Regions from separate parts of the Acinetobacter sp. 24-47-62 genome, predicted to be linked through region 2. Evidence: predicted binding sites of a transcription regulator. Region 2 holds the regulator's gene; the other holds the start of a gene.
The links. The regulator PhoB, encoded in region 2, activates phosphate uptake and scavenging genes when phosphate is short. The targets are predictions, from matches to a motif close to TGTCATNAANCTGTCATAA.
Positions count from the first base shown of each region.

Region 1: a site for PhoB is predicted at 7,329-7,347, ahead of AC1M87_RS12850 (inorganic phosphate transporter). Genes of this name have one in related genera too.

Region 1 covers NZ_JBWYIN010000016.1:36,887-53,963, reverse strand. Annotated here, with positions in the region: gene dhaK (dihydroxyacetone kinase subunit DhaK) at 57-1,787, opposite strand; gene AC1M87_RS12860 (hypothetical protein) at 2,044-3,384, opposite strand; gene metH (methionine synthase) at 3,476-7,162, opposite strand; gene AC1M87_RS12850 (inorganic phosphate transporter) at 7,621-9,243, shown strand; gene AC1M87_RS12845 (hypothetical protein) at 9,318-10,859, opposite strand; gene AC1M87_RS12840 (ABC transporter substrate-binding protein) at 11,019-11,972, opposite strand; gene AC1M87_RS12835 (rhomboid family intramembrane serine protease) at 12,127-12,744, opposite strand; gene nfuA (Fe-S biogenesis protein NfuA) at 12,904-13,542, shown strand; gene AC1M87_RS12825 (TonB-dependent receptor domain-containing protein) at 13,766-16,024, shown strand; gene AC1M87_RS12820 (class I SAM-dependent methyltransferase) at 16,093-17,077, shown strand, end outside.
Region 2 covers NZ_JBWYIN010000002.1:65,224-82,300, reverse strand. Annotated here, with positions in the region: gene AC1M87_RS01915 (LysE family translocator) at 1-577, opposite strand, end outside; gene AC1M87_RS01910 (2OG-Fe dioxygenase family protein) at 581-1,351, opposite strand; gene AC1M87_RS01905 (LysR family transcriptional regulator) at 1,449-2,321, shown strand; gene AC1M87_RS01900 (methionine aminotransferase) at 2,477-3,640, shown strand; gene AC1M87_RS01895 (MATE family efflux transporter) at 3,745-5,112, shown strand; gene AC1M87_RS01890 (SDR family NAD(P)-dependent oxidoreductase) at 5,164-6,009, opposite strand; gene AC1M87_RS01885 (TetR/AcrR family transcriptional regulator) at 6,208-6,894, shown strand; gene phoB (phosphate regulon transcriptional regulator PhoB) at 7,123-7,833, shown strand; gene phoR (phosphate regulon sensor histidine kinase PhoR) at 7,844-9,205, shown strand; gene asd (archaetidylserine decarboxylase) at 9,247-10,095, opposite strand; gene AC1M87_RS01865 (sulfurtransferase) at 10,092-10,940, opposite strand; gene pncB (nicotinate phosphoribosyltransferase) at 11,052-12,254, opposite strand; gene AC1M87_RS01855 (ankyrin repeat domain-containing protein) at 12,368-12,817, opposite strand; gene AC1M87_RS01850 (catalase) at 13,011-14,525, opposite strand; gene dtd (D-aminoacyl-tRNA deacylase) at 14,759-15,199, shown strand; gene AC1M87_RS01840 (SCP-2 sterol transfer family protein) at 15,292-15,771, opposite strand; gene aciT (ciprofloxacin tolerance protein AciT) at 15,962-16,276, opposite strand; gene serB (phosphoserine phosphatase SerB) at 16,690-17,077, opposite strand, start outside.

The DNA.
Region 1 (17,077 bases), on a different contig from region 2:
TGAATCATCAGGGCTTTTTTGTATAAAAGATTAATCATTCATGTCATGTTTAGATGTTATTTTAGATGATCAGCAATATCGGTAAAAATCACACCTAAACCATATGCACCTGCATCAGGATAGCCTAAGCTACGATCCCCGACAGTACCTGCACGACCCATGCGGGCCACAATCTCTTTAGTCGATTCTGCGCCTTGAACAGCAGCTTGAGCACCTAAGATAAAGTTTTCCTTAAAGCTTTTGTCGGTGTTGGCAGACCATGAATCTGCGCATGGGACTAAAGCATCGATCAACGTTTTATCACCGACAACAGCGCCACGTCCAAATGAACGTTCGCCTGTGGTTTGAATACCTTTTACTGCGGCTTGCAGCATATCGGCAAAATCCGCCACGCTTAACGTGGTTTTACCTTGAATGGCTTTACTTGCGGCACGGAATGCAGAACCCCAGATGGGACCTGATGCACCGCCACAATGTTCCATGATGATCATGGAGCTATTGAGTAAGAATTCATCCATCTGCTGTGCTTGGATCAAGCTTTGCCATTCTTTCTTGAGTTGTTTAAAGCCTTTAGCCACACTCATGCCGAAGTCACCATCGCCTGCGTGTGCGTCTAACTCACAAAATGGCACTTCATTTTTAATAACACAGGCAGCCATGACATCGACCACATAGCGCATGTTTTCAATGGTGAATTGCTCATTTTGAATTTCAGCATGTTCTGCTGCAGTTTCAACTTGGCTGTTGCCTTGATGTTGGGTAGCCGTATCTTTTATCGCAAACTCAATGGCTAAAGCAGGTGAACCATCAAGTTTTAAGGCAGGGGTGTTGGCTTCGGCATCTAAGTATGTTTTGAGTTCATCATCCAATTCAAGTAATGAAATGGATGCGCCATTCATGTCGATACTGGTCATGTAGTTGCCGACAAAGGTACGGTAAATTTTGATACCTTTACGTGCCAAGTGTTCGCAGACATCATTATTAAATATATACAGTTCTTGCATTGGGGTAGAACCAAAGCCATTGATCAATACTGCAACTTCTTTCATGTCTGGGCGATCTAAAAACAGATCATCGACCATACGTTGTGCGAGTTCTTTTGCTGGCAAGATTTTTTCACGACGGATGCCCGGTTCACCATGAATACCCACGCCGTATTCCATTTCATCATCGGCGAGGGTAAAGGTTGGTGTGCCTTTAGCAGGAACGGTACATGAGCTATAGGCAAAACCTAAACTGATGACATTGTCAGCCGCTTTTTGAGCGACTGTTTTAACTTCACCTAATTCTAAGCCTTTAGATGCTGCTGCGCCTGCAATCTTATGAACAAAGATTGTGCCTGCGACACCACGACGTCCGACGGTATATAAACTATCTTTGACTGCAATATCATCTGCCACTTTGACGTAGTCGACCTTGATGCCATCTTCAGTTGCTAAGGCTGCACCATTCTGGAAATTCATCATATCGCCAGAATAGTTTTTGATGATCATTAATACGCCTTTGTCGGTTGCGACATGTTGTAATGCTTTATAGACCTGAATTTGCGATGGAGATGCAAAGACATCGCCGCATACGGCAGCGTCTAACATGCCTTTACCGACAAAGCCCGCATGTGCAGGTTCGTGCCCGCTACCACCACCACTGATCAGGGCAACATTGTTGTGTTTTTCTTTTCTTGAAATGATTTTGTGTGACTCGGTAAATGCGAGTTCTGGGTGTGCCAAGACAAAGCCTTTGCACATGTCGACAACCAAGTTTTCAGGGTGGTTGATGAGTTTTTTCATGGAAATATCAAACTTTTGGTAATTTTATTAATAAGTATTAATTATTCACTAAAGTTGAAAGGTTTGCTGATCTAAAAATGTTAAAACGGATGATTTGAGGGCGGGTGGTTAGAAAAGGGGCGGATTTTGATGTATATATTGATGAAAAGAATCCTCCTAAGTCCCTCTTTTGCAAAGGGGGACTTCACGCGAATTTGATAGTTGTTATGGATTCTTGTCGTTCCTCCCTTTTTAAAGAAGGTAGGTTAGGAGGGATTTAAGCATGCTTTTCAATTGGTGGAACTAAGGTACAATTTTCTGTTTCTGTTTCTGTTTCTGTTTCTGTTTCTGTTTCTGTTTCTGTTTCTGTTTCTGTTTCTGTTTCTGTTTCTGTTTCTGTTTCTGTTTCTGCATTAATACTTTCTATATAAGATGGTTGTTTACTAAAGATTTCAATAAAGGCTTCATTGAAATGTTCAGTTTCACGAAAATTTCTGAAACATGGCCATTCTAGGAAAGAAACCTCGCTTATTTCTTCAGATTTACCAGCTTTGACCATATATTTTTTTGCTAGTTGAAAATCTTCTTTAAGCACTGCTGCACATAGCTGATATGATATTTTGCATGCAGACCAATCTTCTGCATCAAGAATTTTATTAAAGTCTTTGCCACTAAACTTATATGAAATAGCTCGATTTATAACAAAAACTAGTCGTTGTCCCTCGGAGCTCCATTTTTTTAATACATTGCATGCAAAATCTAATAAAATTGATGCTAATTCATATTTCTCATCAATTAATAATTCATATGTAATATCACTTAAACTATCATCTGCTTTTTCCATATCTTTCGGAAATTGTTTTCTCCATAGCACTTGAGTCAATTTCACAGGAATTTCAAAAAGTGTTTTGTAAACAAGCTCTATATATTCTTTATTTGCATGAAGCTTTTTTCCTACTTTAATTTCAGAATCTAGTTGATATTTAGCTGCTCTACATTTTTTCAAATATTGCTCAGAAACTAATCCATTGCAATGTACAAAAAGGTTTCTTCGTTCAGTAAGTTCTATAAAAAATGGCCACGATTCCAACCCTGTTTTTAGAGTTAAATTATATTTACTTTCCATCCAATCAAATTGTTTTGAGTGACTTTCCCTTAATAAATTTTCAACTTCCTGATTTATAATTTTTTCACGAGCTTCTTCAATACTATTTAAGGTGCTCAATTCTTCAAATGTTATTGTTTTTTGTTCCGCTTTAAGTAATTCAGGTTTATTTTTTAGAATATAGGTATTTAATTGTCCTAAGAATGAATCATATTCGGAAACAAAGGTTACCAAAAATGATAGTGGTAATATTTCTAATGCTAAGTGAGCTTGTTTTCTCTTTTTACTTATACGGTTTATTAAACGAGCATGTTTGAAACTAATTTCAAAACCAGTAGTTCCGTCTTCATGTGTAATAGGTTTACCATATTCTTCTACAGTTTTATTCAGACTTTCATTTGCATTAGTAAAACTTTCAAATGCTGATTTCATTTGAAAAGGAATAATTTCATTTAAGGCTATAATCTTATGTAGATACTCATCAAGTATTTTATGAAGCTTTATGTTTTCCATATTTTTGTACTTTAAAGTTATAAGTTGATAATATTATAAAAGAAAATCCCCTCATTTCGAGGGGATTCTTCTTTCTATACTATCGAGATCCTTAAACCACAGAATCATCCAAATTCGGCGCTAACCAACGTTTCGCCTCATCCAACGTCCAACCTTTACGCTTCGCATAATCTTCCAACTGATCGCCAGAGATTTTACCCACGTTAAAATATTCCGTTTCAGGGTTCGCGTAGTAGAAACCACTGACTGATGAAGGCGGCCACATTGCAAAGCTACTGGTTAAGTAAGTTCCGATCTTATCAGTCGTACCTAACCAATCAAACAACGGCGCTTTTTCAGAATGTTCAGGACAAGCAGGGTAGCCCGGTGCAGGACGAATACCCACATACTTCTCTTTGATCAACTCTTCATTTGAAAGCTGTTCATCCGGTTGGTAGCCCCAGAACTCTTTACGAATACGTTGGTGTAAGTGTTCTGCAAATGCTTCTGCAAAACGGTCACCCAAGGCTTGAACCATAATCGCGTTATAGTCATCGCCTTTTGCTTTGTATTCTTGCGAAAGTTCTTCCGCACCAAAGATCGATACAGTGAAACCACCCAAATAATCTTGCGCCACGTCTTTCGGCGCTACAAAGTCAGCCAGTGAGAAATTCGCTTTACCTGTGACTTTGTCAGACTGCTGACGAATATGCTCAAAGGTATGCGTCACATTGCCATTTTCATCAGTTACCGCAACAGTGTCTGCTGCAACACGGTTGGCAGGGTAAAGACTGAAAGTAGCGCGCGCATCGAAACGTTTATTTTCGATGATGTCTTTGAGCATCGCTTGTGCTTGTTCAAACAAATCACGTGCAGCTTCACCCACAACTTCATCTTCAAGGATTTTCGGGTATTTACCCGCCAAACTCCAAGAAATAAAGAATGGTGTCCAGTCGAAGTATTCCACCAAAGTTTCTAAAGGATAGTTGGTGAATGTTTCAGAACCAATGAAGTTTGGTTTTACAGGTGCATGCTTGTCAAAGTCAATTTTGAAACCATTTTCAACGGATTCAGCATAAGACAGTTTTGCAGCTTTCGGTTGCTTATTCGCTAGACGTGTACGGATTTTTTCATAATCCGCTGCATAATCAGCTGCCAATTGCGGCTTCATATCAGCAGATAAAAGTTGCGTTGCAACACCGACTGCACGAGAGGCATCAGCAGTGTAGTACACGCCATCATTGTGATATTGCGGCGCAATTTTCACGGCAGTATGCGCTTTCGATGTAGTCGCACCACCAATCATCAATGGAATATTAAAACCTTTACGTTGCATTTCTTTGGCAACAAAAACCATTTCATCTAATGAAGGTGTAATCAAACCAGACAAACCGATGATGTCAACTTTTTCATCAATCGCTGTTTGTAGAATTTTCTCACACGGTACCATCACGCCAAGGTCAACGATGTCATAACCGTTACAGCCAAGTACCACACCCACGATGTTTTTACCGATGTCGTGTACGTCGCCTTTAACAGTAGCAAGCAAGATTTTACCTTTGGCTTCGCCTTGGGTTTTTTCTGCTTCAATGAACGGATTCAACCAAGCCACGGCTTGTTTCATCACACGTGCAGATTTCACCACTTGTGGTAAGAACATTTTGCCGGCACCGAACAGGTCACCCACCACGTTCATACCTGCCATGAGTGGACCTTCGATAACATCAAGTGGACGCGCTGATTTTAAACGTGCTTCTTCGGTATCTTCATCAATATAAGTCGTAATACCTTTAACTAACGCGTATTCAAGACGTTTTTCTACAGGTTCATTACGCCATTCAAGGTTTTCTTCGGCTTTTTGCGCACCCGCTTGACCACGGTATTTTTCTGCCACTGCAAGGAGTTTTTCTGTTGCTTCTTGACCGCTAGTACCTTGGTTACGGTTCAGCACCACATCTTCAACGGCTTCTTTCAGCTCAGCATCAATGTCATCATAAATTGCAAGCTGACCTGCGTTTACAATACCCATGGTCAAGCCTTGTTGAATACCGTGATACAAGAACACCGCATGGATCGCTTCACGAACAGGTTCATTACCACGGAATGAGAACGATACGTTTGAGATACCGCCAGACACCATGGCATTTGGAAGGTTTTGCTTAATCCAACCGGTTGCTTCAATGAAGTCCACACCGTAGTTGTTGTGTTCTTCAATACCAGTTGCAACCGCAAATACGTTCGGGTCAAAAATAATATCTTCAGATGGGAAACCCACTTCGTTGACTAAGACATCATAAGAACGCTTACAGATTTCTTTTTTACGTTCAGCAGTATCCGCCTGACCGTTTTCATCAAACGCCATGACAATCACTGCCGCACCGTATTGACGGCAGAGGCGAGCACGTTCTACAAACTCGTCATAACCTTCTTTTAAGGAAATTGAGTTAACAACCGCTTTACCTTGGACGCATTTTAAACCTGCTTCGATGATTTCCCATTTCGAAGAATCGAGCATGATTGGCACGCGAGAGATATCAGGTTCAGATGCGATCAGATTCAGGAAATGCACCATCGCTTCTTGCGAATCGAGCATACCTTCATCCATGTTGATGTCGATGATCTGTGCACCGGCTTCAACTTGTTGACGTGCCACATCTAAAGCTTCGGTGAAGTTACCTTCTTTAATTAAACGAAGGAATTTTTTAGAACCTGTCACGTTGGTACGTTCACCGACGTTGACGAATAATGAATCTTTAGTGATGTTAAATGGCTCTAAACCACTTAAACGACATGCAGGTTCAATTTCAGGGATTTGACGCGGCGTAATACCTTCAACTGCTTGCGCAATCGCACGAATATGATCCGGCGTCGTACCACAACAACCACCCGTTATGTTAATTAAGCCACTTTCAGCAAATTCTTTAATAAATGCTGCAGTTTCTTCAGGAGTTTCATCATAACCACCGAAGGCATTTGGTAAGCCAGCGTTTGGATGCGCTGAAACAAAAGTATCCGCAACGTCAGACACTGTTTTGACGTGTGGACGCATCGCATCTGCACCCAGTGCACAGTTAAAGCCAATCGATAAAGGCTCTGCATGGCGCATTGAGTTCCAGAATGCTTCTGCGGTTTGACCTGTGAGTGTACGCCCAGATGCGTCGGTAATGGTGCCCGAAATCATAATTGGCAGTTCGTAACCAATTTCTTTAAACACTTCTTTCACTGCAAAGATGGCAGCTTTGGCATTTAGGGTATCGAAGACCGTTTCAATCAAGATGATGTCTGCACCACCTTCAATTAATGCTTGAGTAGCTTCTATATAGTTAACTTTTAACTCATCAAAGGTGATGTTACGGAATGCCGGATCATTTACATTTGGTGAAATTGAAGTGGTACGTGACGTTGGTCCTAATACGCCCGCGACAAAACGTGGCTTTTCAGGTGTTGAGTATTTTTTACATGCTTCTTTGGCAATTCGAGCTGCTTCACGGTTAATTTCAGGAACCAAATCTTCCATATGGTAGTCAGACATTGAAACACGCGTTCCATTGAACGAGTTGGTTTCAATAATATCTGCACCAGCTTCAAGATAAGCTTCATGAATGCCTTGAATAATCTGTGGTTGAGTTAGAACCAATAAGTCGTTATTACCCTTAAGGTCGTAGGCCCAATCCTCAAAACGTTCACCACGGTAATCAGCTTCTTCCAATTTGTGGCGTTGGATCATGGTACCCATTGCACCATCAATAATCAGGATACGTTTGGCAAGAAGCGCTTTTAAGGTGGCGAGGGTAGACATCAAATGACTCTCACAAAAATCTGCACAAATAATGGTGCAATATTTTAGCAGAGTTACGTCCACTTTTCTGATAAATAAAAATTTATGAACCTATTCCCAAAAAATTAAGGATGAATTTCATCCATCAACTACGATGATCAATCTATCAAAACTGAAACTGTCTATATTTCATCATGTTGTCATAATCTAATGTAATAATAACTGCCGTTGTAACAAATGTGACAGTGATGTCATCTTTATTTCATCTATTTAATTACCGATTGAAATAAAGATTAAAGATGAGGGTTTTGTATTAACTATATGATTATTATTGTTAAATTTTGAATATTGGTTGTTTTTAAAGTTTAATTTTCTTAAATAAGTGTCGTTTGGATGACTTATATGACAGCTCTTTGTCATATAATTGTAATAATTAAATTGAACAATAGAGGGGATATTTATCCTCTTTCTCTGCTTGCATGAATTCTAATCAAACTCCAGTTTCAGATTCAGCACAATCGTCAACGCCTATGCAGTCGACGAATGTTCACGTGCCAACGCCGAAATTCTTTATGCCAGTGTTCCTTACACTGATTGTTTCAACCTTGATTTACATTGGTTTTCAGTTGGCTGCTGATTTATCTCATGTGCCTGCTTTAAATCTTTATGCTGTGATCATGTTGGCCACGGCATTGTTTATCGCATTGGGTTTCGAGTTCGTTAACGGTTTCCATGACACGGCCAATGCTGTGGCAACAGTTATTTATACCAACGCTTTATCTGCACCTGTCGCTGTAATGTGGGCAGGCTTCTGTAACTTCCTTGGCGTAATGGTCGCAAGTGGTGCAGTTGCCTACGGTATTATCGCGCTATTGCCTGTTGAATTGATTATGAACGTCGGTTCAGGTGCTGGTTTTGCCATGGTCTTTGCCATGTTGATTGCCGCAATCGTATGGAACTTAGGAACTTGGTTCCTCGGTATCCCTGCTTCTAGCTCGCATACACTGATCGGTTCAATTTTAGGTGTGGGCATCATGAACTACATCTTAAACGCAGGTAATGGTGCGTCAGGTGTAGACATGGAACAGGTGATGAAAGTGGGTAAAGCACTTTTATTCTCACCATTAATCGGTTTTGCATTTGCGGCTGTATTGTTCTTATTGGTTAAAAAAATCTTTAAGAAACAAGTGGAATTATTCCAACCACCAGAAGGGAATAAACCGCCGCCGCCACTTATTCGTGCCATTTTGATTTTCACGTGTACCGGTGTAAGTTTTGCACACGGCTCAAATGATGGTCAAAAAGGTATGGGTCTGATTATGTTGATTCTGATCGGGATCGTGCCTTTGGCATACTCTTTAAACAAGAGTCTAGATCAACAACATATCCAAACGTTTGGTCAGTTATCTGCTCAAACTGCAGATTTGATTTATCCAAATCACCAAGATATTCCAGATGAAAAAGCGCGTCAAATTATCACGTCATATATCCAAACCAAAGAAATCACACCTGAGGTTGTGCCAGCTTTGGCAAGCTTAACGGATCATTTAGGTGAAAAAGTAGGAAGCTACACATCCATTAAAGATGTTCCTGAAGATCAAGTGGCTGAATTCCGTAATGATATGTACCTCAGCACGACTGCATTCAAGCGTTTAGATAAAGCTGAAGCTTTACCTGCCATGACTGAAGCGCAAGAAAAAACAGTGGACAACTACCGTGATAACTTAGATTCATTCCTGCAATACATTCCAACATGGGTGAAAGTTGCGACTGCATTGGCATTAGGTCTAGGGACGATGGTAGGCTGGAAACGTATTGTTGTTACCGTTGGTGAGCGTATTGGTAAACAACACATGACTTATGGTCAGGGGATGTCTGCAGAGTTAGTTGCAATGTCAACGATTGCTACTGCTGATGGCTTTGGTATGCCAGTGTCAACAACACACGTTTTAAACTCTGCTGTAGCAGGTACGATGGTTGCGAATAAGTCGGGCTTAAATTTCCAAATGGTTCGCACAATCTTATCAGCATGGATTTTCACACTGCCAGCAACAATCTGTTTGTCAGGTGGTTTATTCTGGTTGTTCCTTCAGTTCACCTGATTGAAATAAATACTTAAAGACTAAAAAAGCGCTGAACAATCAGCGCTTTTTTTATGATCAATTGTTTATGTCGCTTATTTTTGGAATTTAGACAAAAGTTTTTTCAAGGGGAGTTTTTCTTCAGCAAAACCATATAATGCGGCAAATGGTAGGGCGGTGCGTGCGAGATATGCTACACGCCATAATCCACCATGATTAGCACCATGCATGATTAAGTCTAATGGATGATTGAGGGCGATGTCAGGATTGGCAACCGACTGTGGGTTTCTCAAATCATGAATCCACAACGCAGCCATAATCGCATTGGTCGTCGCGGGTTCAAATGCTTCAACATCAAACAAATTGGCACCATTGAAAGCAGCTTTTAATAATGGGTTTTTGGTTACCGAATGTGTAGTGGTCGATGGAGCAATATTAATGCTGACACGTTGACCTTGTGACCGTGCTAACGTAGCGCGCCATTGTTGAATCCTTTTCGCCAACGCATAATTTGGACCTTGTTCAACCACAAGACAGTCGCAGATCCCATACTGTTTATCATGACATTGGAATAAGCGTTCTTCGTTTTGTTTGAAAAAATAATCACGAGAGACAGTCGAAATACTCTTGGACAGAATATTTTCAAGTTTAGAGCGTGATTTAAACTTATCTAATCCACCTTGAATAACTTCCTGTGGTACAGCGTAGACGTCAGTGGGCGTACACATATACATTAAACTGGTATTGGATTTTTGTTGGCTGACATGTTGCATAATGGCGTCCATCGCCATAGAAACACGAACGTGCTTTTCGCCATCTAAATAGGCAATCGCGGCAAGATCTAAGTCTTGATCAAACTGGGTGAGCCAATGTGCAATCTCAGGGGTATCTGTTAATAAGTTAACGCCTAAACGCTCTGCAGCTTCACGTATAGATGCAGATGAATCTATTGATTCGACACTTGGAGCGTATAAGGTCGCATTGCCTTGCAGAACAGTATTCAAAATCTTTGTCCATACTCGCTCATGATTCAAATCAAGCGCCACGATATTGGCTTTCCATTTCGCCAGCCAAGGTAAAGGTCCTGCTTCAGAAGCTGCACCAAACAGCACCATTGTTCGATCCGAAAGGTCAAACCACTCTGGATGCTGCACACACGCTTGTAGTGCCTGAGCATGTGATGCTTCTATAATACCTCGGTCTAACCAAAGTTGAATTTGCTCGAGTAGGGCTTGACCTTCTAAATTTTTACCCTGATAAGGTACAAACCATTGTGGCTCAGCAGTAGAGTTTCCTTGAAGTGTGTAGGTATTTAAATCTTTTGATTTAAGATTCATCACTTCATTCAATGTGTGTGTATGTTGATCACGTTGAAAACTAAACTCTTCATAAGCTTGTTGAAGTCCATCTTGAGCGATGCGCAGCGCAGCTTCAGGTGATGAGAGCCCACATTCTACCAACCGTTTAAAATGAATCGGATAGGATTTGCGCCAATTCTTTTCATTGATAACTGCATCAGCGTATTCTGGCTGAATCTGTTGTAATGCCGCACTGACGATGCGTTGGCCTGATTTTGAACTGCTGGGTTTAGAGGACGTGTTAGAGGAAAATTGTAAACCATCAGGTTGATTAGACATGCAAAAAATCTCAAAAAAAAATGAATAAATTCGCGGATGCCTACATTATCCTGACAAAATTAATGATCTAGGTGGCATTAATTACCAGATATTGATTGAATTATTACGAGATATTTCTAAAAAAAGGAAGCCGAAGACTTCCTTTATAAATAAAATCAATTATTTAGTATTTTTTATGCCATTGATCAATTCTTCTAACATAAATGCAGTGTTATCTAAGCCAGCGCCCGTTAAATACCAGGCATCGGCATCAACAAAGATGACACGATTCTCTTTGACTGCCTGACTATTCTTGAGTAATGGATGTGATTGAATATGTTGTTTCGCAGCATAGTTTTGCGTGTTTACAGCACCACGGTCTAACACAATGATGAAATCAGGATTTTGTTTTATTGCTTGTGCTAGACGCTCTAAATTGCGTTGCGCGGCAGCAAGAGCTTCTGGTGAGTTTGGAGCAGGTCGAGCACTTGAGGCTTGAGGTGCTGCAGACGGCACCACTGACTTTAAGCCAGAAATATCATAGGTAAATCCAAATCTTTCATTCTTTGCATGCGGTATAAAATTATCACCCATGGCAAAAAGCATCAGGCCGGATTTGCCTTTAGTGAGTTGTTTAAGTTGTGCTTGAAGGGCATAGACATGATCTAATTTAGATTGTGCGAGTTGTTCCTTATTAAACATTTTTGCTAAAAAAAGTGTGCGATTTTTCAGGTCTTGATTGAAGTTTTGAGTATCAGGCCAGAGGTTGATTGCAGGTGCAATTTTTTTGACCTCATCTAATTTCGCGGCAGAACGCCCGCCGACAATGATGAGATCTGGCTTTTGTTCTCTTAATAAGGTTTGGTTGGGTTCAAATAAAGATCCAGCTTTTAAATATTGTTTGTCATTAAATTTTTTCAAAGCACCAGCAAAAGTAGTTTCAGGTACGATCGACGCCTGAATACCTAAAGCATTCAGTGTATCCAACGCGGATAATTCGTACACAGCCAGCTTCTGTGGTGTATTTTGCAGCTGAATAGTTTGATCTTGATAAGTGAATTGAACAGGTTGAGCATATGAAACAACGGCACTGAATGAAAGAATGAGTGCCAATGGAAGTTTAATGTAAGTCATATCAATACCTCGAGGTTTGATAAAAGCTTACCATGAATATATAAATGATAATCATTATCATTGTTGAATTTGTGTTTTTATCTTCTTACTAGTATCTACTTTGAATTGAAGGGTATTTATGCGGAGTGTTTTAATCCTCCGCAAGGATTAAGAATTAAAAAGGTAGTTGAAGCAACTTGCTGAAGAAATGTGGAATAATTTGAGGTTCAATCAATATCGTAACCACGACACCGTAGGCTGCACCCCATAAATGTGCGCTGTGGTTGATGTTACTGTTTCCACGTTTACCTGACCAAATACTATAAGCAACATAAAGCACGGCAAAAATAATGGCTGGAACTGGAATAAAGAAGACAAATATCAGTTTCCATGGCTGAAATAAAATATAAGCAAACAAGACTGCTGACACTGCTCCAGAAGCCCCTAGACTTGCCCAGCGGTGATCATTTTTATGTTTTAAATAGCTTGGAATAATTGCCGCGATTAAACCGCCTAAATAGAACAGAACAAATCCGAGTTCATATAAGTATTGTCGATAAAAACTCTCAATTACACTTCCAAAGAAAAAGAGTGTGATCATATTGAACAGTAGATGTGTTCCATCTGCATGTATAAAACCATGCGTGATAAATCGATCGTATTGACCTTTCTGCATGGCTGGAGGCCAAAAAATCAAACGATTCATAATATTTTGATTGGAAAATGCAACCAGTGAAACGGCAACCGTAATTAAAACGATGGTGACAGTATGATTAAAAGGTAAATCAAGCATATGGATAAGATTGAATAAATTGCTTTAATTCTGTTCATCATGCCATTTTTTTAAATTTAATTGTTATTAATATAATAATTCTGACAAATTTAGTTGAATTTTAAATATTACCCCCGATCTTCAGTTAAAATAGAGTCTTCAGCTTGAGGAAAAATTGTTATGTCGACTGAGAACACCAGCACTGCAGTTGCTGAAGAAATTCCAAATTTATTAATTACACCAACTGCGCAAGAGTATTTGTTTGAACTTTTAGAGAAGCAAAATACTCCTGGTATCGCGGTACGTGTTTTCGTAGAACATCCGGGTACACCACGTGCTGAATGCTGCATGGCATATAGTGCACCAGATGAAGTCGTTCCAACCGACTATAAACAAGAATATCCAAAATTTGCTGCATATATTGATACACCATCAATCCCATACTTATTGGATGCAGTGATTGATTACAACAAAGATCGCTTTGGTGGTCAGTTGACTTTCCGTGCACCTAACTCGAAAGTGCCACGTGTAGGTCCAGATGCATCCATTGAAGAACGTATAACCTATGTATTACAGTCAGAAATTAACCCTGGTTTAGCAGGGCATGGTGGAAACTGTGCATTGGTTGAAGTGGTTGAAGATGCTGAGCATGGTTTAACAGCGGTCTTGAAATTTGGTGGTGGCTGTCAAGGGTGTTCAGCGATTGATGTGACACTTAAACAAGGTGTTGAAGTTACGCTAAAACAGCATATTCCAGAGTTACAACGTGTCGTGGATCAAACAGACCACAGTCAATCTGAAGGCGCTTATATGAAATAAGTCGCCTTTAAATTTACAAAAGCAGATTTGAAAAGCTCCCATTAAAAGGGGGCTTTTTTTTATTGAAAACTGAATAAAATGAGTAATATCAATAAAATTGAAATGTAAAAACAAAACTATAAATGAGAATAGTTATCATAATCTATTGCAAAGTGATTATCATTTGTTACAATGCGACACAATTCGAACAAGATCTCTCCACACATTCTTTGGTAATTACACAATGCAAAAGACATTTTTAAAATCTAAGTTAGCGTTTGCTGTCTTAACCACCATGTCGGTTTCAAGTTTTGCACAAGAGCAAATTGGTCAAGATACTAATGCAAAACAAGATACAACTAAGTTAAAAACAATTGTTGTAACTTCAGCGAGTGGTTATGAGCAAAATATAGCGGATGCTGCTGCTACGATTTCAGTGATTACTGCCGAAGAATTAGAAAAAAAATCTTATAGTGATGTAACTGATGCATTGAAAAATGTTCCAGGTGTATTTGTACAAGGCGGTGGAACGAACCAGACGATCTCCATTCGGGGTATGGGATCAGCTTATACCCTATTTTTAGTAGATGGACGTCCAATGAATGATGGTAGTCTTTTAACAACAAATGGGGGGGTTCAAGGAGCATCAGTAAACTTCTTACCGCCAATAGAATCGATTGAACGTATTGAAGTGATTCGAGGCCCGTCATCCTCTCTATATGGTTCTGATGCAATGGGTGGTGTAATTAATATCATTACTAAAAAGCATCAAGATCGTTTGACTGCAAGTATTCGAACAGAATATATCAAAGCTGGTAAATCGAATGACGTTAACAACGACGCAACCAATACCAGCTTGTATGTAAATGCGCCATTAATTGATAAGCTTCTTTCAGTCCAAGTTACGGCTGGTCTTCAAACAATTGAAGAAAGCTCATTACAAAAAAATACAGCCGAAACAGGTGAGAGTGAACCAGATTTTCAAAAAACAAATCTAGGTACAAAGTTTGTTTTTACACCAGATGAAAAAAACACACTCACTGCTGAATATGTAAGAACTCAACAAGAGCGTACACACAATCCAGGTAAAAGTTATACCCAGTATGTTTCAGTAACGGGTCCTAAAGTTGATATTGATGGTAAAGATTTCGTTCTATCTAATGGAAATTATTATCCAGCATATAATACGAATAATCGTAATGATGATGGTGAGCTAATCTATCGTTCAGATGTCGTACCGAATACAGGGACTTACTCCGAATTAGAAAAAAATAATTTTAGTCTTACTCATGATGGTGATTACGACAATCTAAAACTTACTTCTTACTTGCAATATGATAAAGATAAAAATAATGCAATTACAGGACGTACTGTGGGTAAAGTTCAAAATCCAGGGGGGATTTTATTTGAGACTATCACAGCCAATACACAAGGAACGTACTTTTTCGAAGATCATAGCCTGACCATTGGCGGGCGATATTTAAAAGAAAATCTTGAAGATGGTACAAGTAACCAAAATGCAGCGATGGCTGGTAAAGTCACTAAAATGGATCGATATCAATGGTCTATTTTTGCAGAAGATACTTGGAATGTCAGTGATAAGTTAGCACTAACCTTAAGCGGTCGTTTCGATGAAAATGAGTTTTTTGGTGATAATTTCAGTCCAAAGGCATATGCAGTTTATAAAGCTACAGACAACGTGACTTTAAAAGGAGGGGTAATCTCAGGTTATAAAGCGCCGAGCTTACGTAATTCTTCTCCAGATTACATGCTGAACTCAATGGGCGGGGCAATTATGCCAAACCCAAATTTAAAGCCAGAAACCAGTTTAACGTATGAAACAGGTTTTGCATTCACTCATCCTGAATTGGGTTTATCTGCAAGTCTTATGGTCTATCAAACTGACTTTAACGATAAAATTACTCGATCTGGTCGTTTAGATGGTAGTCGACTTCCCCCAAAAAATGACGGTGAGCCGCCTTACACTCAATCTGAAATTAATGATTTCGTTGATAGTAGTGCTTTTTATCAGTCCAACCCTAATCTGCCATATAACGCAAATGGTTATACACTCAACTATAACATTGATAAGGCCGAAATTAGAGGGCTTGAACTGACCACAGATTACAACATCACAGATTACTTAAAATATAGACACTCTTATACATTCACAGATAGTGAGCAAAAATCTGGACAGTATGAAGGTAAACCATTGAATAATTTGCCTAAACATATGTTTAATGCAGGCTTGGATTGGGACTTTAATGATCAATTGTATTTATGGACTCAATTGAATTATCGTGGCAAAACAGTGGGTGATACCGATGGAGATAAAACACCAGCTTATACATTTGTAGATGTTGGAGCTGTATATAAGTATAGTGACCAATTCCAGCTATCTACTGGTGTATATAATGTTGCAAACAAAAATGTACTGAAAGATGGAAATGATTGGGTGCTTGATGGTCGACGTTACAGCTTTGCCTTGAATTATAAGTTTTAATGTCTTGTGCTTGGAGTGAGAGAGAATCTCACTCCAAGCTTTGAATAGTCGAGTTTAGAAGGAAAATAATGAAGCGCGTCGATGGCTATGTGGTTGACACCATCTATCCTATGTTTTTTTATCCAGAGATGCAGCCAATTTGGCTGAGTACAATCAGCCAATTTCAAGGTTATATAGCGCCAGATATATCTCAAAATTTTCGATATTTAGAGTTAGGTTGTGGTTGTGGTCTTAACTTAATTGTGGCAGCAATTGCAAATCCGCACGCTGAGTTTGTCGGAGTGGATTTTAATGACAAACACATACAACGAGCTACAGAGCTTGCTCAATCCTTACAGTTAAGCAATATAAGATTCTTAAATATAGACTTTGAAAAATTTAACAAAAATAATAATGAAGTGTTTGATTTCATTGTCTGTCATGGAGTGTATTCTTGGGTTTCTGAACACAATCAATATTTTATTAGGCAGATTCTAGATAAATCTTTAAAGGACCAAGGGCTATTCTATTTACACTATATGTGCTTTCCTGGATCCGCTACTTTACAGCCTATTCAAAAAATCTTTAACTTGGTTGATAAAAATACTTCTCAGCAATCTGCTCAAAGTATTGAATTGTCTACAGCACTAGTGAGTGAATTAAATCGGAGAGGCGCTTTTATTGGATATGACAAAATACAAGGAATTGTGAATACATTAAAAAATGATACCAATTATCTCGCTCACGAACTTTTAACTGATTATTGGCAACCCCTTTATAGTGTAGATGTACATGAGATTTTAAAGATCGAAGCTGATCTATCATATATTGGTAGTGCAGTTCCAACTGAAAACTTAGATTCGCTTAGCATTCCAATCGACTTGCAACAGTTGATATCAGATGTGAATATTTCGAATACAAAAGAGTATCTAAAAGATATTGCTCGGGATTCAAAGCAACGTATGGATTTGTTTCAAAAAAAATCAGTGAATTACCGTTTTGAAGACCATTTAGGAATTTTACATAAGATTAGATTAGATCTTATTCTTAACAATCAGCGATTGGATAATATTA
Region 2 (17,077 bases):
CTAGCAGACATAATACAGTTCCAATCACTCTGTTAATCTGTACTTGCTTAGCTAACATTTTCTGTCTTAAAACAATCGATGAAAAAAGCAAAGCCACCAATCCAAACCATAAAAAATGAGCAAAAGACATAAATAGCCCATAACCGACCAGAATCGCTTTCGGCGTACTCACACTGATGATCTGAGTGTATGTACTAATCACAAATAAAGTCGTTTTAGGATTAAGTGCATTGGTGAAAAAGCCATATTTCACTGCTTGAAAAGGATTAATTGCAGCAGTTGATGACGTCTCGACAACCGGACTTTGTACAAAAGTTTTATAACCGATATAGATGAGATAGATGGCTCCAATATACTTCACAATATTTAGAATTTGAGGTGTATACGCCATGACAAATGCGACAGCAATGAGCGTATAAGTCACATGAATCAACACACCTAAAGAAATTCCCAGTGAAGTGAGAACACCTATCCTTCTACCATATAAGTAACTGTTTTTTGTCACGATAGCGAAATCAGCACCAGGACTCACAACAGCGAGTATGGTGATGAGAATAACTGCTATAAACTCACCCATTCATTATGCCTTTTTAAACGTGATCACTAATACATCTCTTAATCCAATATCACCCAACGTAAAATCATTGACTTTGATTTCCGTTACGCTGTGATAGACCTGATGATCATCCACAAGTGCGATATCTAAAAAATTTTCAAGCATAAATTCTGCTTTCAAATTCTTATTTAAGTCATAAATTCGGGTCATTCCACCCTGAACATTTTGACGGTTGATCATGGCCATTAAAACGAAATCCACCCCATCGCGATGTATCCCCTCAGGGGTTGGCTTACCACTATCGTTAAATTTTGCTTCAATGCGAAATTGATGCGCTTCGATAAACCAATTTTCAGTTTCAATTTCTGAAAAGGTGAGATATGCGAATTGTAGTAAATTTCTAAAAATTGGATTTTCAATTGTATTTTTATCAATCTCTGAAAAATATCTCGCAATTCCACCATTCAAAGTGTTGTATTCAATCGTCTGAAAATGAGGAATATAAGAATTTTTCAGTAAAATTTTATGCTTATCATTAATAGTAAAAGTTGCATGTTTTCTTGTTCGATATTTACCTTTATCCGACATAAATTGATCTAAATCTAGAGCGTTCCAACTGTCTATAAAATCACTGACATCTTGCTCATTAACATCGTGAAAATTATTATTTTTCTGTATTTCTTGGAATGTATTTAAATCAATAAATGCATAACCCTTGTTGATTATCTCTTTTGAATATGTGTATTCATCGAGATGCTGCTTGTTAAATGGACTGAATTTTAATATATTTTCCATTGTATTAGCTTTATTTTGCTTTTGGTAATCTTCATTTTGAACAAAAGTTAAAAAAATAAAATCAATAAAATCGACTAAAAATACATGAGTTTTTGGAATGGTAGAAAAAATATCTTTGAATTCACTGAAGTTTTTTTATTTTGTCGCTAAATACAGCAGTGTCACGATTGCAGCAAAGAAATTATTTGTTACGCAAAGTGCCGTCAGTAAGCAAATTTACAATCTCGAAGAAATATTAAATATCACATTATTTGAACGACGAAATAAAACCTTGATACTCACCAAAGAAGGAGAAACTCTTTTTCATTGCGCTCAGAATATTTTCAATCAATTGGATGATTGTTTAATTGGACTAACTCAAAATAAAACTGAAAACAAACAATTGGTACTGTCCTGTGAACCAACCATTTCGATGAAGTGGTTAATTCCACGACTTGTTGAATTTAAAAAACTTGGACATGATTTTGAAGTGGTTTTGCTCACAGGTGGTGGTGTAGTCGACTTTGAAAAAGATAATATCGATATCGCAATACGAAGAAATGATTTTGAATGGGGATCGCATCTGTTTAGTGAGAAAATTGGCGATGAATATATTGTGGCAGTCCAAGCATCTCACCACCCTAAAACCAAAGAATTGTTAATTTCTAAATCACGCCCTTATTTTTCAAAAAAATTACACCAATTGGATGAACTCAAAGATATTCTGAAGAAACATTCCAAAATAGAATTAGAGCATTTTTACTTATGCTTAGAAGGCTGCTTGGCTGGCTTAGGAAAGACGATCATTTCTATCTACATGATTGAAAAAGAATTAGAGCTCAAGTCTGTAAAAAAAATAACACCAATTCTTCAGGATGGTTCTGCCTATTATCTACTGTCCCATACTAGATTTATTGAAGATCCTCGGAAGATTATTTTTTTAAATTGGTTAAAAAATGAAATGAAGCAAAGTCAGATCAATCATTTTTAACATGAGATCACATAGATCATCTAAGGTTTTAAACTTAATTGAAGATCATTAGAATCTTATGAAAATTAAAACGAATATGTCGCAGATATTTGTATTTAGTGCAGGCATTTCAACTGCTAAACTACGAAGAAACGGGCTAAATATTACTATCCAGCATGATTAAAATTGAATCTAAATTACCAGACTTAGGTGTCACTATTTTTAGCGTGATGTCAGCACTCGCCCAAAAGTTGAACGCGTTAAATCTTTCTCAAGGTTTTCCTGATTTTCCACCTCCTCCTGAATTAATTGCAGCTTTAGCTCAAGCCACACAACAAGGCTATAACCAATATCCACCTGGTGACGGTCTGCTGAGTTTAAGACAAAAAATTGCAGCCCAATTCTGCCAACGAGACCAAGTCCATTTAGACCCGATCAGCGAAATTACCATTACACCTGGTGCAACGACTGCAATTTTGTGTGCGATTCAAGCTGTTGTAAATGCTGGAGATGAAGTAATTATTTTCGATCCTGCTTATGACAGTTATGCACCTGCAGTGAAACTCGCTGGGGCGCAAGCGATCCATATCAACTTGGTACATCCAGACTTCCATGTTGACTGGAATGTGGTGAAAGATCGAATAAATGAACGAACGCGATTAATCATTGTAAATACACCACATAATCCCTCAGGTGCAATTTGGTCCAAGCAAGATTGGCAACAACTGATCGAGTTGATTCAGGATAAAAACATTTGTGTACTTTCTGACGAGGTCTATGAACATTTAGTGTTTGATGGTCAACAACATTATTCTGCGCTTAGTTTTCCTGAACTTCGAGATCGTAGTTTTGTGATTGGTTCATTCGGAAAAACGTTTCATGTTACTGGTTGGAAAACTGGATATTGCGTTGCACCTCAGGCACTGATGAAAGTATTTCGTCAAATTTATCAATTTGCCAATTTCTGTGGTGTCCATCCGATTCAAGTCGCGCTTAATCAATTCATCGAACAACATCCTGAACATATTTTAGATCTCCCCAATTTTTATCAAGCTAAACGTGACTTATTCATCCATGGAATTCAACATTCAAAATTTCAATATCTGCCGTCACCAGGAACTTATTTTCAAAACTTAGATTTCAGTACACTAAGACCTGAGCTCACAGATATAGAAATGTGCCAATATCTTGCAGAACAACACAAACTGGTAGCGATTCCTATATCAGTGTTTTATCAACAGCCACCTCAAGATCTGAAGCTCGTTCGGGTCTGTTTTGCAAAACGAGAGGAAACCTTGCATCTTGCAGGAGAAATTTTAACGAAGGTTCAATCACAATAACGAAAAGAGACGAGACGGATTACTTTATTACTAAAGCAATTTGAATGATAAGGTGTTAAGGTCAATCCGTTGATATAGAAAACAATAATGGATAAGACTTATATATGGCGAGAACCTTACGGCCGATTGATGAACCTGGTTTCTGGAAAGTTTTTTTAGTTTTTTTAGTTCCGCTGATTGCAACCAATATCCTGCAAAATTTATCAGGCACAATTAATACGATCTTCGTCGGGCAAATGATGGGCGTCCAAGCAATTGCTGCTGTTTCCGTCTTCTTCCCTATTTTGTTCTGTCTCTTGGCTTTCGTAATTGGGCTTTCGGCTGGCTCGACGGTATTGGTTGGTCAAGCGTGGGGAGCACAAAATTTAGAAAAAGTAAGAGCGGTTGTCGGCTCTACTATTTTTATGACATTGATCGGCGGGACGATTATTGCCATTTTAGGTGTTCTATCTGCACGCCACATTCTTGAGGCCTTGGGCACAGACCCAAGTGTCATGCATTTATCTTTGCCTTATGTTCAATGGATGTTAGCAGGTAGCCCACTCCTTTTTATTTATATTATTTATACCTCTATCTTACGTGGTGTCGGTGATAGCATTACACCTCTCATCGCTTTGGGAATGACCAGTTTAATTGGGCTCTTTATTACCCCTGTTCTCATCGCTGGATATTTTGGATTTCCTCAATTGGGTATCATTGCACCTGCCATCGCCACGATTGTGGGTTATCTGGCCGTGCTTATTTTTCTGTACGTTTATTTAAATAAAAAAAATCATCCATTACGTCCAGATTTAGCAATGTGTAAACATGTACGCCACAATCCTGAACTAAGCAAAATTATTCTCAGGCTTGGCGTTCCTACTGGCATTCAAATGGTCACGACTTCTGTGGCAGGTTTAGTCATTGTCGGCTTGGTCAATCGCTATGGTTCAGAAGCAACAGCTGCTTATGGCGCAGTCAATCAGGTTTTGAACTATATCCAATTCCCTGCTCTGTCTATCGCAATTGCCGCTTCTATTTTTGGGGCTCAAGCGATTGGTGCAGGTAAAGCGGATTCTTTATCACGTGTAACTAAAACAGCACTGGGCATGAATTTTGTCTTTACAGGCGGGCTCGTAATCTTGGCTTATTTGTTCTCAAAATATCTCATGGCATTATTTATTACAGATGAAAAAGTCGTGATACTCGGGCAACAATTATTGTTTATTGTGCTGTGGTCAATTTTATTTTTTGGCGCGAGTGCTATTTTCGCCTCAATTATGCGTGCAAGTGGCACTGTGACTATGCCAATGATCATCAATATTGTAGCCATACTCTGTATAGAACTCCCAGCAGCTTATCTATTTAGCGCATGGTGGGGGCTGGCGGGAATCTGGTACGCTTATGCTTTGGCCTTCGTTTGCTTATGTGTGATGCAAGGTTTGTATTATCAATTTGTTTGGAAAAAGAAAACTGTTCAAGTACTGATTTAAATTAGAAATCAAGAAAATAAAAAACCCGCATGACGCGGGTTTTTTTAACAATTATTTAGAATCGAAACGTTTACTCATTTTAGTCGCAAATGCAGTCACTTTTTGATAGCCCGTTGGCATCACACGTTGCATTAAATCAATCACTTTCGCATCGTTACCAATCAGTAAACGACGGCGATCTTTTTGCACTGCTTCTAGAATTTGACGCGCTGCTTCTTCAGGTGGACAACGTAATAATTTATCAAATGTCTGTGCAGATTTCTGTGGATTCATGCCCAAAGATTTTAAACTGTCATTCATTTTTGCAGCTTTCGCAATATTGGTACGAATGCCGCCTGGATGTACGCAAAGCGCGCTCACACCCACATTTTCAATATCTAGCTCTTGACGAAGAGATTCAGTGAAACCACGTACAGCAAATTTAGTTGCATTATAAGCAGACTGAGTTGGTTGCGCAGTTAAACCGAATAGACTTGAAATGTTGATAATGTGTCCATCACCTGTTTTCTTAATATATGGTAAGAATTCTTTGGTGCCGTACACAACACCCCAGAAGTTAATATTAACAATCCATTCCAACTCTTCGTATGTTGCACCTTCAACGGTCGAACCTAATGCCACCCCAGCATTGTTGAAAATCATGTTCACTGAACCATGATTCTGTACAGTTTCAGCCGCCCATGCTTTAACTTCGTCACGATTCGCAACATCTACTTTCTTGGTTGTGACTCGTACATTTGCATTCTTCGTCAGTTCAACTGTTTCTGCTAAGCCCTTTTCATTTACGTCACTTAAAGACAAATGACAACCTTGCTTAGCCAGTAACACCGCAAGTTGTTGACCAATACCAGAACCTGCACCTGTGATTGCAGCCACTTTGTTTTTAAAATTTTTCATTGTGAATCCTTTTTTTGATTTTTATGCACCACAGCGTTGATCTGGGTCATTCATGTTCACTATAATTTTGACAATTATTATTGTCAATGTAACTATCGACCATTTTTATTGTTACTATAGGCCAATTTAGTATCTTTAGCTGATCAGTACTCTATACTGACCGCAGCATAACACTTTTATAAAAAGACTCGAATTGCTATGAACCCAGAGAACCTCACTCCATCAGAACACGAGCAAGCGATTGAAAAGCCTCCCGCAAAAGAGCGTCAATTTAAAGGGATGTCCTTAACTGAACGCAAACAAGCACGCCGTGAGAAACTTATTGAAGCGGGTATTGAAGCATATGGAACTCATGGTTTTTTCTCAGTAACCGTTAAAGATATTTGCACACAAGCGAAATTAACTGAACGTTACTTTTATGAATCTTTTAAGAAAAGTGAAAACTTATTCCAAACGATCTTTTTAGAACTGATTGAGAAGCTTCAACAAACATTAATGCAAGCTATTATGAAAGCCTCTCCTGAGCCTCTAAACATGATTGATGCAGGTCTAAATGCGTTCTTTAGTTTTTTAGAAGATGATCCGCGTACCGCTCGGATTATTTATATTGATGCAATGCTCGTCCAAGAACTTCATAATCATGCAACCATTCAAGAAACAATGGGCCGTTTCGACCGAATGATTCATGCCTTTGTCACATTAATGATGCCACATACCCATCTCACTGAAAAAGAGATCTCCTTGATTGCAACTGGTCTAAATGGCTATGTCACTCAAGTTGCTGTTCGCTGGGTAGTAGGTGGTTTTAAACTTCCACGTGCTGAGGTCGTTCAGGCATGTAAAACCGTTTTTCTCGCCCTATTGAATGATCTAATGAAAAAGTAGCATCAAATTAAGATGAAGAAATTGTGACAAATCGTAAGTAAATTTAAGATATTGATTTAATTTCAAATTAATAAATATCAATGAGCCAAAATATCAGCCTAATTGTCACAAAACATTGCTATATTTAACTTCGATTTCCATCTTGCAATGATACTGTCATAATTAATCTTTGTAATAAGCCTGTCATAAATATAAAACGGTTCACCGTTCATCATAGGATATTGCGTTGTGAAAGATGACTACATTTTAATTGTCGACGACGAGCTCCCAATTCGGGAAATGATCCATACTTCTTTAGATATGGCAGGCTTTCAATGCTTGGAAGCAGAAGATGCGAAACAAGCACATCAAATGATTGTTGATCAACGTCCAGCGCTTATCCTACTCGACTGGATGTTACCGGGTGGCGTGAGTGGCGTAGATTTGTGTCGTCGCCTTAAGCGTGATGAAACACTTTCCGAAATTCCAGTCATTATGTTGACTGCGCGTGGCGAAGAAGACCATAAAGTTCAAGGTCTTGATGCTGGAGCAGATGACTATATGACGAAACCATTTTCAACACGTGAGTTGGTATCCCGTATTAAAGCGGTGTTAAGACGTGCAAATGCGTTAAATGGCGAAAAAACCATTGATGCAAATGGCTTAATTCTTGACCCAGTAAGCCAACGTGTCAGCTATAATCAAAATATTCTTGATATGGGGCCAACAGAATATCGTCTATTGGCATTCTTTATGACTCATCCAGAACGTGCCTATACCCGTGCTCAATTACTTGATCAGGTATGGGGTGGAAATGTGTATATTGAAGACAGAACCATCGACGTCCATATCCGTCGCTTACGTAAGGTGCTCGAACCTTATGGTGCAGACCGTTATGTTCAAACTGTGCGTGGTACTGGCTATCGTTTTTCAACACGAGCTGATGTTGCTTTAGGTTAATTTAGATTTTATGTACGAACCCTACCCCGTCCCAGAATTGGCACGTGAACATCAAAAGTTTCTATATAGCAGTTTATGGACTTTTGCCAAGCAAGACTTACGTTTACTGGTATTTCTACTGATTATTGCGGGCTGTATCGGGTTAGGGATTGGCTATCTTTGGATATGCTTAGGCATTGCCTGTCTCATATTTTTTGGTATCCAATTACGCTCATTATATTTAGTCAATGATTGGATTTCGAATCGTCCTTACGATGTACCACCAAATTTAAATGGAATCTGGGGGGCATTACTGTTCAATGTATATCGGGCTCAACGCCAAGAACGTATTGTTCAGTCTGAAATGGTTGGACTGATCGATCGAACTCAATCTTCTCTCGTGGCTTTATCAGAAGCGATTATTCTTACGGATGATTCCCATCAAATCGAATGGTGGAATCCTGCTGCGGAAAAGTTATTTGGCATTCAAGCTGTTGATCGTGGCCGCAACCTGCTCACGATTATTCGCCAGCCAGATTTTATTGAATATTTTCATAATACCCATCAAGCACCAGATGGTGTAAAAATTAAATTGGTGAACCATGATAATAAGTACGCGCAAATCAAACTGACTCGCTTTGGCAATGAAAGTCGCCTCTTAGTTGCGCACGACATTACGCGTATGAAAAATCTCGAGCAAATGCGTTCAGATTTTGTTGACAATATTTCACATGAATTAAGAACACCACTCACAGTGTTAAGTGGGTATATCGAAACATTCACAGATCAAGAAGATATCAATCCGCGTTGGAAACGTGCCTTTGAACAAATGCAATCGCAAACTAAACGCATGAATGCATTGGTCAATGATCTTTTGCTTTTGTCTCGTTTAGAAAATGAAAAACAAATTGCGAAAAATCAAATTATCGAAATGCCAAGTTTAATGAACCATCTGTTTGATGATGCGCAAGCTTACAATATTGATTATGGTCATACACTTAACCTTGATATAGACAGCCACTGTGACTTAATTGGTTCAGATATGGAATTGGCGAGTGCATTTAGCAACTTAATTACCAATGCCATAAAGTACACCCCGAAAGGTGGCACCATCACCATCGGCTGGCATGATGATGGAGAACGTGGCTATTTTTCTGTTCAGGATACTGGTATTGGAATTGATCCAAAACACTTACCGCGTTTAACTGAGCGTTTTTATCGTGTGGATAGTGCACGCAGTCGTCAAACAGGTGGTACTGGTTTAGGCCTTGCCATCGTTAAGCACGTACTTATGCAACATGGCGCACATATTGAAATCGAGTCGAAAGAAAACGAAGGCTCTACATTTATTGCCGTGTTTCCCAAAGAACGCTTGTATAAAATGCACGAATAAAAAAAAGCGCCTTAGGCGCTTTTCTTATTCAAAAGATATACTCAAATAAGATGACCCAACGCTTCACCCATTACTACAGTTGAGTTCGCCTTAAATGCTTGGTCCCATTGCATTTTATCTTTCTCAAACAAAACTACAGCCGTTGAACCCAAATAAAAACGTCCGAGCTCATCACCTTTTTCAAGTTTCATCGCATGATGGTTCAGCTCTAAGCGACCTGTTGGTTTTACTTTACCTGTCGCAACAGTTTCAATTCCAGCAACAATCATTGCGCCAACTAAAACAACAGCCATACGACCAATATCAGTATCGAATAAACATACCATTCGTTCATTACGTGCAAACAAACCCGGAATATTTTCAGCTGTAGTTTGGTTGACTGAAAATAATTCACCTGGAATATATAAAGTTTCAGTCAATGTACCAGAATAAGGCATATGCACACGATGATAATCACGCGGTGATAAGTACACTGTTGCAAATTCACCATTTTTGAATGGTGCTGCCAATTGAGGATCACCAATTAACTTTTCAACTGAAAAGCTTTGACCTTTTGCCTGAAAAATATCGCCCTCATTGATTTTACCTAATTGTGAAATTGCACCGTCTGCAGGTGACACGACACTTTTAGGATTAGGATCAATTGAACGAACGCCTGTTTTCAAAGAGCGAGTGAAAAACTCATTAAAGGATTTAAATTTCAAGGCATTTTGTTGCTCAGCAATTGACATATCAATGCCATATTTTGCTTTAAATGCTTGAATGACAACATTCTTTAATACTGGGTTTTCACTAGCTGCGACTTTACCCACCAAACGGCTGAGTTTTTGTTGCGGGACGATTTGCTGCGCTTGAATAAATAGTTTCTTTTTTAAATTTGTCAGACTCACTCAGGTGACTCTCCAGTAATGATTGGACTGTCGAGGCGGTTGCCCCACTCGCTCCACGCACCATCATAAGCTTGGATATCCCAACCCAGTAATCGACCAATAATGTAAGCTAAACCTGAACGGTGATGAGACTGACAATATACGACGACTGGCTGATCAAATTGAAAGCCCAATTGTTCTAAACGTTGTTGCGTGCGTTCTAAGGGGTGCAATTTTAAATGATTTTGACGATTAAGTGCAGTACTCCACTCAAAATGTCTAGCCGTTGGAATATGTCCACCACGACGTGCCGCGAGACGTTGCCCGGTATACTCCTCAGCCGTTCGGCAGTCCCATACTTGGCAAGTTTTATTTTCAATTTTTTTTATTAAAGTTGAATAATCAATACGGTGTTGATCAACATTGGATGTCTTAACTTGAAAAAGACATGTGACTGGCTGAACCTCTTCAACTTCTGAAGACGTAGGATAGTTGGCGCCTAACCATGCATGAATACCACCATTTAATAAACTGGTGTTATAAAAACCCATACAGTGTAGATTCCAGATCAATCGACCAGCCCATGCCCCACCTTCATCATCATAGACCACGACATGATGCTCAGGTGATATGTTTAATATCTGGACTAGCTGCTGAAGCCCTTCATCATCAGGCAATAAACCCGTAGTTTGTTCCTCTTGGCGCACTAAAAATTTTGGCTTCAGATGTATAGCATGCGGAATATGTAATTGCTCATAGACCGAACTTCGGGTCAAATCAACAATACGTAACTTTTCACTTCCTAAATGAGGAACAAGTTGTTCTGCTTCAATGAGCAGACCGAAATCAAAAGCGTTAGTGGTCATATTTATTGAATAGTTCTATTGGCCTTGTTCAAATCTTAGCACAAGACTTTTTCAAAATTATTCTGATTTTTTGCATGGTATTAGCAAAAAATCAGAAAAGGGAAATTATGATTAAGGAGACTCAACATCAAATACCTGACGCAAATATGCGAGGAAGGTATCATTATCAGTCATCGTTTTTCCTGGACTATCAGAGAGTTTAGCTACCGATTGACCATTGCATTCGACTAACTTTAAAACAATATTCAAAGCAGTTTGTCCCATATCATTGGTGAGGTTAGTACCAATCCCGAAACTGACTTGGAAACGATCTTTAAAATATTGATGCAAATCCCATGCCTTCTCTAAGTTTAGACCATCACTGAAAGTGAGCATTTTAGTTTTGCTGTCAATTTTTAATTTTTTATAATGTGCGTAGGCTTTATCGCCCCACTCATATGGATCACCACTGTCATGTCGTAGACCATCAAACAATTTGGCAAAATACAAATCAAAGTCTCTTAGGAATGCATCCATACCAACAACATCTGTCAGTGCAATGCCTAAATCTCCGCGATATTCCTGCACCCAAGTTTCAAGTGCAGCTTTTTGGAAATCACGTAAGCGAACATCAAGTGCTTGGAAAGCTTGTAAAAATTCATGCGCCATCGTACCAATGGGTGTAATACCCAACTGCTTTGCCAATAAAACATTACTTGTGCCACGAAAAATATGTGGTGCAGCCTTATTAAACTCTTCCACCACATGTTTCTGCCAGTCAAAACTATAGCGACGGCGTGTTCCAAAATCGGAAACAAGGAATGGTGGATCATTGGGTTGTTGACTACTTTCATAGTGTTTCAACAATTCAATTTTAGCTTTAAGACGGCGCTCTCCTTCTGCCAATACCTGCTCATCGCGAATACGACGAAAATAGAGTTCATTGACGATTGCAAGCACAAAAATTTCAAACATCATTGCTTGAACCATAGGTCCTTCGATACGAATATCTAAACGACCTTGATCATCGATACTGGCTTTAATAAAGCGGCGCTTAAGTTGGAATAATTCTAAATAGTCTACAAAATCACTTTTAATAAAGCGTAAACTTCTTAAATATTGTAATTCATCTTCTTTAAATTTGAGCTGACACAGTAAATCTAACTGTTCGTTCAGTTCCTCTAATATATCCACGAGTGGATAGGCTGTATCTTCAAGGTTACGACAACGAAATTGATAGACACTATCCGTTTGAGGAAATTGATGTAATACCACTTGTAGCATCGTGAATTTATACAAGTCAGTATCAAGTAAGGATTGAATAATGGCAGACATATTATTTTTCAGTTTTTAGCAACTTATTGCATTAAAGCACATTTTGTTGCGATTCATAGCTCGTTTTAGTAATTGTCGAAGATTATTCGACTAATTACTAAAACTTAAACTGATTATTCTTTTGCATTGTCTTGACTATATGACTCAGTCAAAGCTTTCAATGCTTTATCTTGCCCAATAACTTTTGCGAATTCTTCTGTGGTCTTGTGTCCTGTCTGTTTTGCTTGAGCATCACAATCGACCTGGCGTAATTGTTTGGCAATTGACCATTCAAGCTTAAAGATAGCACCCATCAAAGCTGTATTACCCTTATTATCACGAGCACAGCGGTCTGCGCCGTTTTCCAATAGAGTCGTTACAATATCTTGATGACCATAGTAGGTCGCCATCATTAATGGTGTAAAACCAGCATGGTTTTTAATATTGACTGGAAAACCATGTTTCAAAAATTCATGAATAACTTCTTTGTTTCCTGTTTTCGCTGCTGCAAAAAATAAGTCAATCACTTCTTTCTGATCTGATTGTTGTGAGCTACTGACAGACGTCGTTTGAGCGTGAAGCATTACTGAACTTAAACTCAGTAAAGCGATTAATAAACTATATACAATATTTTTCATTCTTCCCTCACCTGAGTTTAAATTCGATAACGAATGCCTGTAAAACTCCCCTAGGGTTGCAGGAAAGGAATTGAGTTTTACAGGACTTTTTTGAGGTGACACCTTAGACCCTAATCACCAATCCAAGGACTAATCTTGATTAGTCTTTTAAAGCTGCCGCTTTCGCTTTAACAGTCGCTAAGTTACCGTTTACAGCTTTAGTCATACGTGTGCCGTAATCCGCATCTGCTTTATAGAAATAAGACAACATGATGTGTTTAGTTTCTGAATCTTTTACGTTACCAAGATCAGCTGCTAAGTTCATAATGAGGTCAGATTTCTCTTTAGCAGAGTATGAACGGTATAAATCACCCGCTTGCTTAAAGTTTTGCTCCTTCACACCACGTTGCTGAACCGTACCAGAAAGTGGAGTTTCAACAGCACGAGCTTTCGCTGTAGATGGTTTTGGCTCCATACGGCTTGGTTCATAGTTCACGTTAGATGAAGTTGCACCAACATTCATATAACCATCTTGGTTATTGTTGTTCACATTTACCAATGGGCGGTTTACTGGAATTTGCTGGTGATTTGCACCCAAACGGTACATTTGTGTATCAGAGTAAGAGAAGATACGACCTTGAAGTAAGCGGTCTTCTGATGGCTCGATACCTGGTACTAAATTACCTGGTGCTAAAGCAACTTGTTCCGTTTCTTGGAAGAAATTCTTCGGCATACGATTTAATGTCAAAGTACCCACTTTTGTTTCTGGTACTAAATCAGTAGGCCAGATTTTAGTTGGATCAAGTGGATCGAAATCGAAGCTATTCAAATCTTTAGGATCCAACACTTGGATATAAAGATCCCATTTCGGGAAATTGCCCGCATTGATGTTCTTATAAAGATCATTCGTTAAGTGGTTGAAGTCTTTACCTTGTAATTCAGCAGCTTCTTTAACGTTTAGACCTTTAACACCTTGCTTAGAACGGAAGTTAAATTTAACGTATTTATATTCGCCTTTGTCGTTGTACAATTTAAATGCATGTACACCGAAACCGTCTTGTTCACGGTAGCTCGTAGGAACACCTTGGTTACCATATACATAAGTCAACATATTTGTTGCCCATGGCTGGCTAGACAAGAAGTCAAATACGCGATTAGCGTCTTGAACGTTGTCAATTGGGCTTGGTTTCATTGCGTGGATGAAGTCTGGGAACTTGATCGCATCACGAATGAAGAATACAGGCGTTTGGTTACCAACTAAATCCCAGTTACCTTCTTGAGTATAAAACTTAATTGCGAAGCCATGTGGGTCACGTAAAGTTTCTGGAGAATGCTTACCATGAATTACTGTAGAGAAGCGTAAGAATACTGGAGTTTTCGTACCTGCTTTGAAAAGTGAAGCAATAGTAAGATCTGATAAATCTTTAGTTGCAACGAATTCACCATAAGCTCCCGTACCACGTGCGTGTACAACACGCTCGGGGATACGCTCACGACCGAAACGTTGAAGTTTTTGAATCAACTGTACATCTTGTAATAATACAGAACCATTTGGACCTGCAGTGATTGAGTTTTGGTTATCACCCACTGGTGCGCCGTTATCTTTTGTTAATGGTGCAGCTGATGCTGCTGTCGCAGTTGCAAGCATTGCAACCAACATTGAACGCTTAAACATCGTTTTCTCTCTCAAATTTACCTTTCCTGCACGCGTAAATTACCTTCTTTAACAAAATTGGTAAAAAGGTTAATTTTTATTATTTCAATCGCTTTATTAGATTAAAAGTATATACTCCGATTAATTATTTTTTTATCAATGACTTATTAGGATAGATGACGACTTTATCCCTTTTCTTTTTTCCAATTTGATACAATTCATTTGAATTAAAAAACATCAAACTTGGTTGAATTATGCGTGCTTTACTCCAACGCGTCCTTGAAGCGAAAGTCGTTGTGGATGGTGAGATTACTGGTCAAATCGAAAAAGGGATTTTAGTTTTTATTGGTATTGGCAAAGAAGATAACTTTGAAAAAGGTAAGAAGCTCATCGATAAGATTTTAAAATACCGTTTTTTTGATGATGACCAAGGAAAAATGGGTTGGAATCTTAGCCAAGTCGGAGGCGGATTATTATTAGTCTCGCAATTTACCCTGATGGCACAAACCCAAAAAGGTTTGCGTCCTGACTTCGGCCCTGCAATGCCGCCTCTCGAAGCAAAAGAACTGTATGAACAGTTAGTTGAATACGCAAAATCTCAGTTTGAACATGTACAAACCGGAATCTTTGCAGCGGATATGAAAGTGCATCTCATCAATGATGGTCCGGTAACCTTCAATCTTGAAGTTGAATGACTAGAAAAGCCCTCTGATGAGGGCTTTTTTTCTTGCATTTCAATACTCATCTCTAGAATCAAAACGAGAAAAGTCCGTATTTAGGTGCTGTATTACTTACCTGTCTTTTCTTTAATAAATTGACGAGCAAATTGTATTTTTTCTTTTACAGGTTTAGGAATTTTTGGTGGAATTAATTTAGCGACTTGGTTAAACCATACCAATAAGCTGAAATCACCTTCCATTTTAATACTGCCATTTTGCATACCCGTCATGAATGCAGTTGGATCACCTTTCAACAGGGTTTTAACACCTTGCTCGCTATCAGCAAACTGAAGTACGAAATCTGCTTTCTCTGCATCACCTGAAACAGAATCAATCTGACCATTGTTGACTAAAATCTGACGTGCAACACCTAGATCTGTACCTATTTGAATACGGAACTGACGATCATGAATTAACTCAATAAATTTTGGACTCGTACGTGACAATTGTTTCATACGCAACGCCAAACCTAACACCAAAAGGTCTAGTGGATCTGTGCTTGCATCAACGATAGGTAATTTCACAACAGGTATTGAAGATAGTTTCATGACAATTTAAGTCCGTTTTTTTAATATCAAAAATAATTGATTCATCCTAGCATATCTTATAAGTAAGGAAATGCAGCTTTGTTTAACAAAACGTATAGGCAAAAAAAAGGTATATCATTTTGATACACCTTTAAATATAAAATTGTTACCACGCAGTTTTGGTCTACATATCATTTGTCATGAGTAGGATTTAATCGTCCTCATATACAGGAGTATGTTCAATATAACGACGATTTTCTAAAGCCTTTTGCGCACGACTATCTTCGCGAAGTAAGAAAGCCGTTAAAGCCACCATGGCTAAGCTAATCGCTGTTAAATAACTATATGCCAAAGACATGTCAAAGACGTGTTGGACACTATAACGAATACCTTCAAGTAAACCCCAGAAGACCATACCCGCCAACATAAACCCTAGCCAATGACGATAAGGTGAAAAGAATACGGCCGCCAATGCTAGAGCGATCAGAGCAAATCCGAGTATCGTTGCAAAAGTTAAAGTGACCATAAAAATCTCCGTCAAAATTTAGATGTTTCAAATACTGCCTAATGGTGTTTCACAACAAATTAAATAACGCTTCACTTTCTTCAATGGTCTTGTTGGCGTTTATGAAAGCATTATGGTGAGTTTTTTTCAGAAAAAAAGACCTGATGCTTTTGTAAGCGACACATATTGTCGCAACATTCTTTTGTCATTACATTTTTTAAGATTAGACATTTTTCATAGAGTCAGAATCAGTCAAACTTGGCGTGTCATTACAAAAAAATACCTCGTAATTTTTTGTCAAAAACATCTTTTTTTCGATGATGACCATCTGTTTTTTCGTCTGAACTTAGCTGATTAAAATTTGTCTAAGAATGATTCACTTAGATAAAAAAAAGCGACCATTTGGTCGCCTTTTTAATAAGCTTTTTTTGATTTTAAGCTCGACTTAAATCTTTATCATGTACACCTAACAGGTACAGAACACCATCCAACCCAACACTTGAGATGGCTTGATTTGCATTTTGACGCACCAATGGTTTAGCACGGAATGCAACGCCCAAGCCCGCTATAGAGAGCATTGGCAAATCATTCGCACCATCACCTACTGCAATCGTTTGCTCAAGTGAAATGCCCATTTCATCCGCAATTTGGCCTAATAAAAATGCTTTACGAGCGCCATCCACAATATGCCCTTTAACTTCGCCAGTGACCTGCCCATCTTGAACATCCAAGATATTGGCATGAACTTCATCAATCCCAAGTTTTTCTTGTAAATATTCAGCGAAGTATTGGAAGCCACCAGATAAAATAGCCGTACGATAA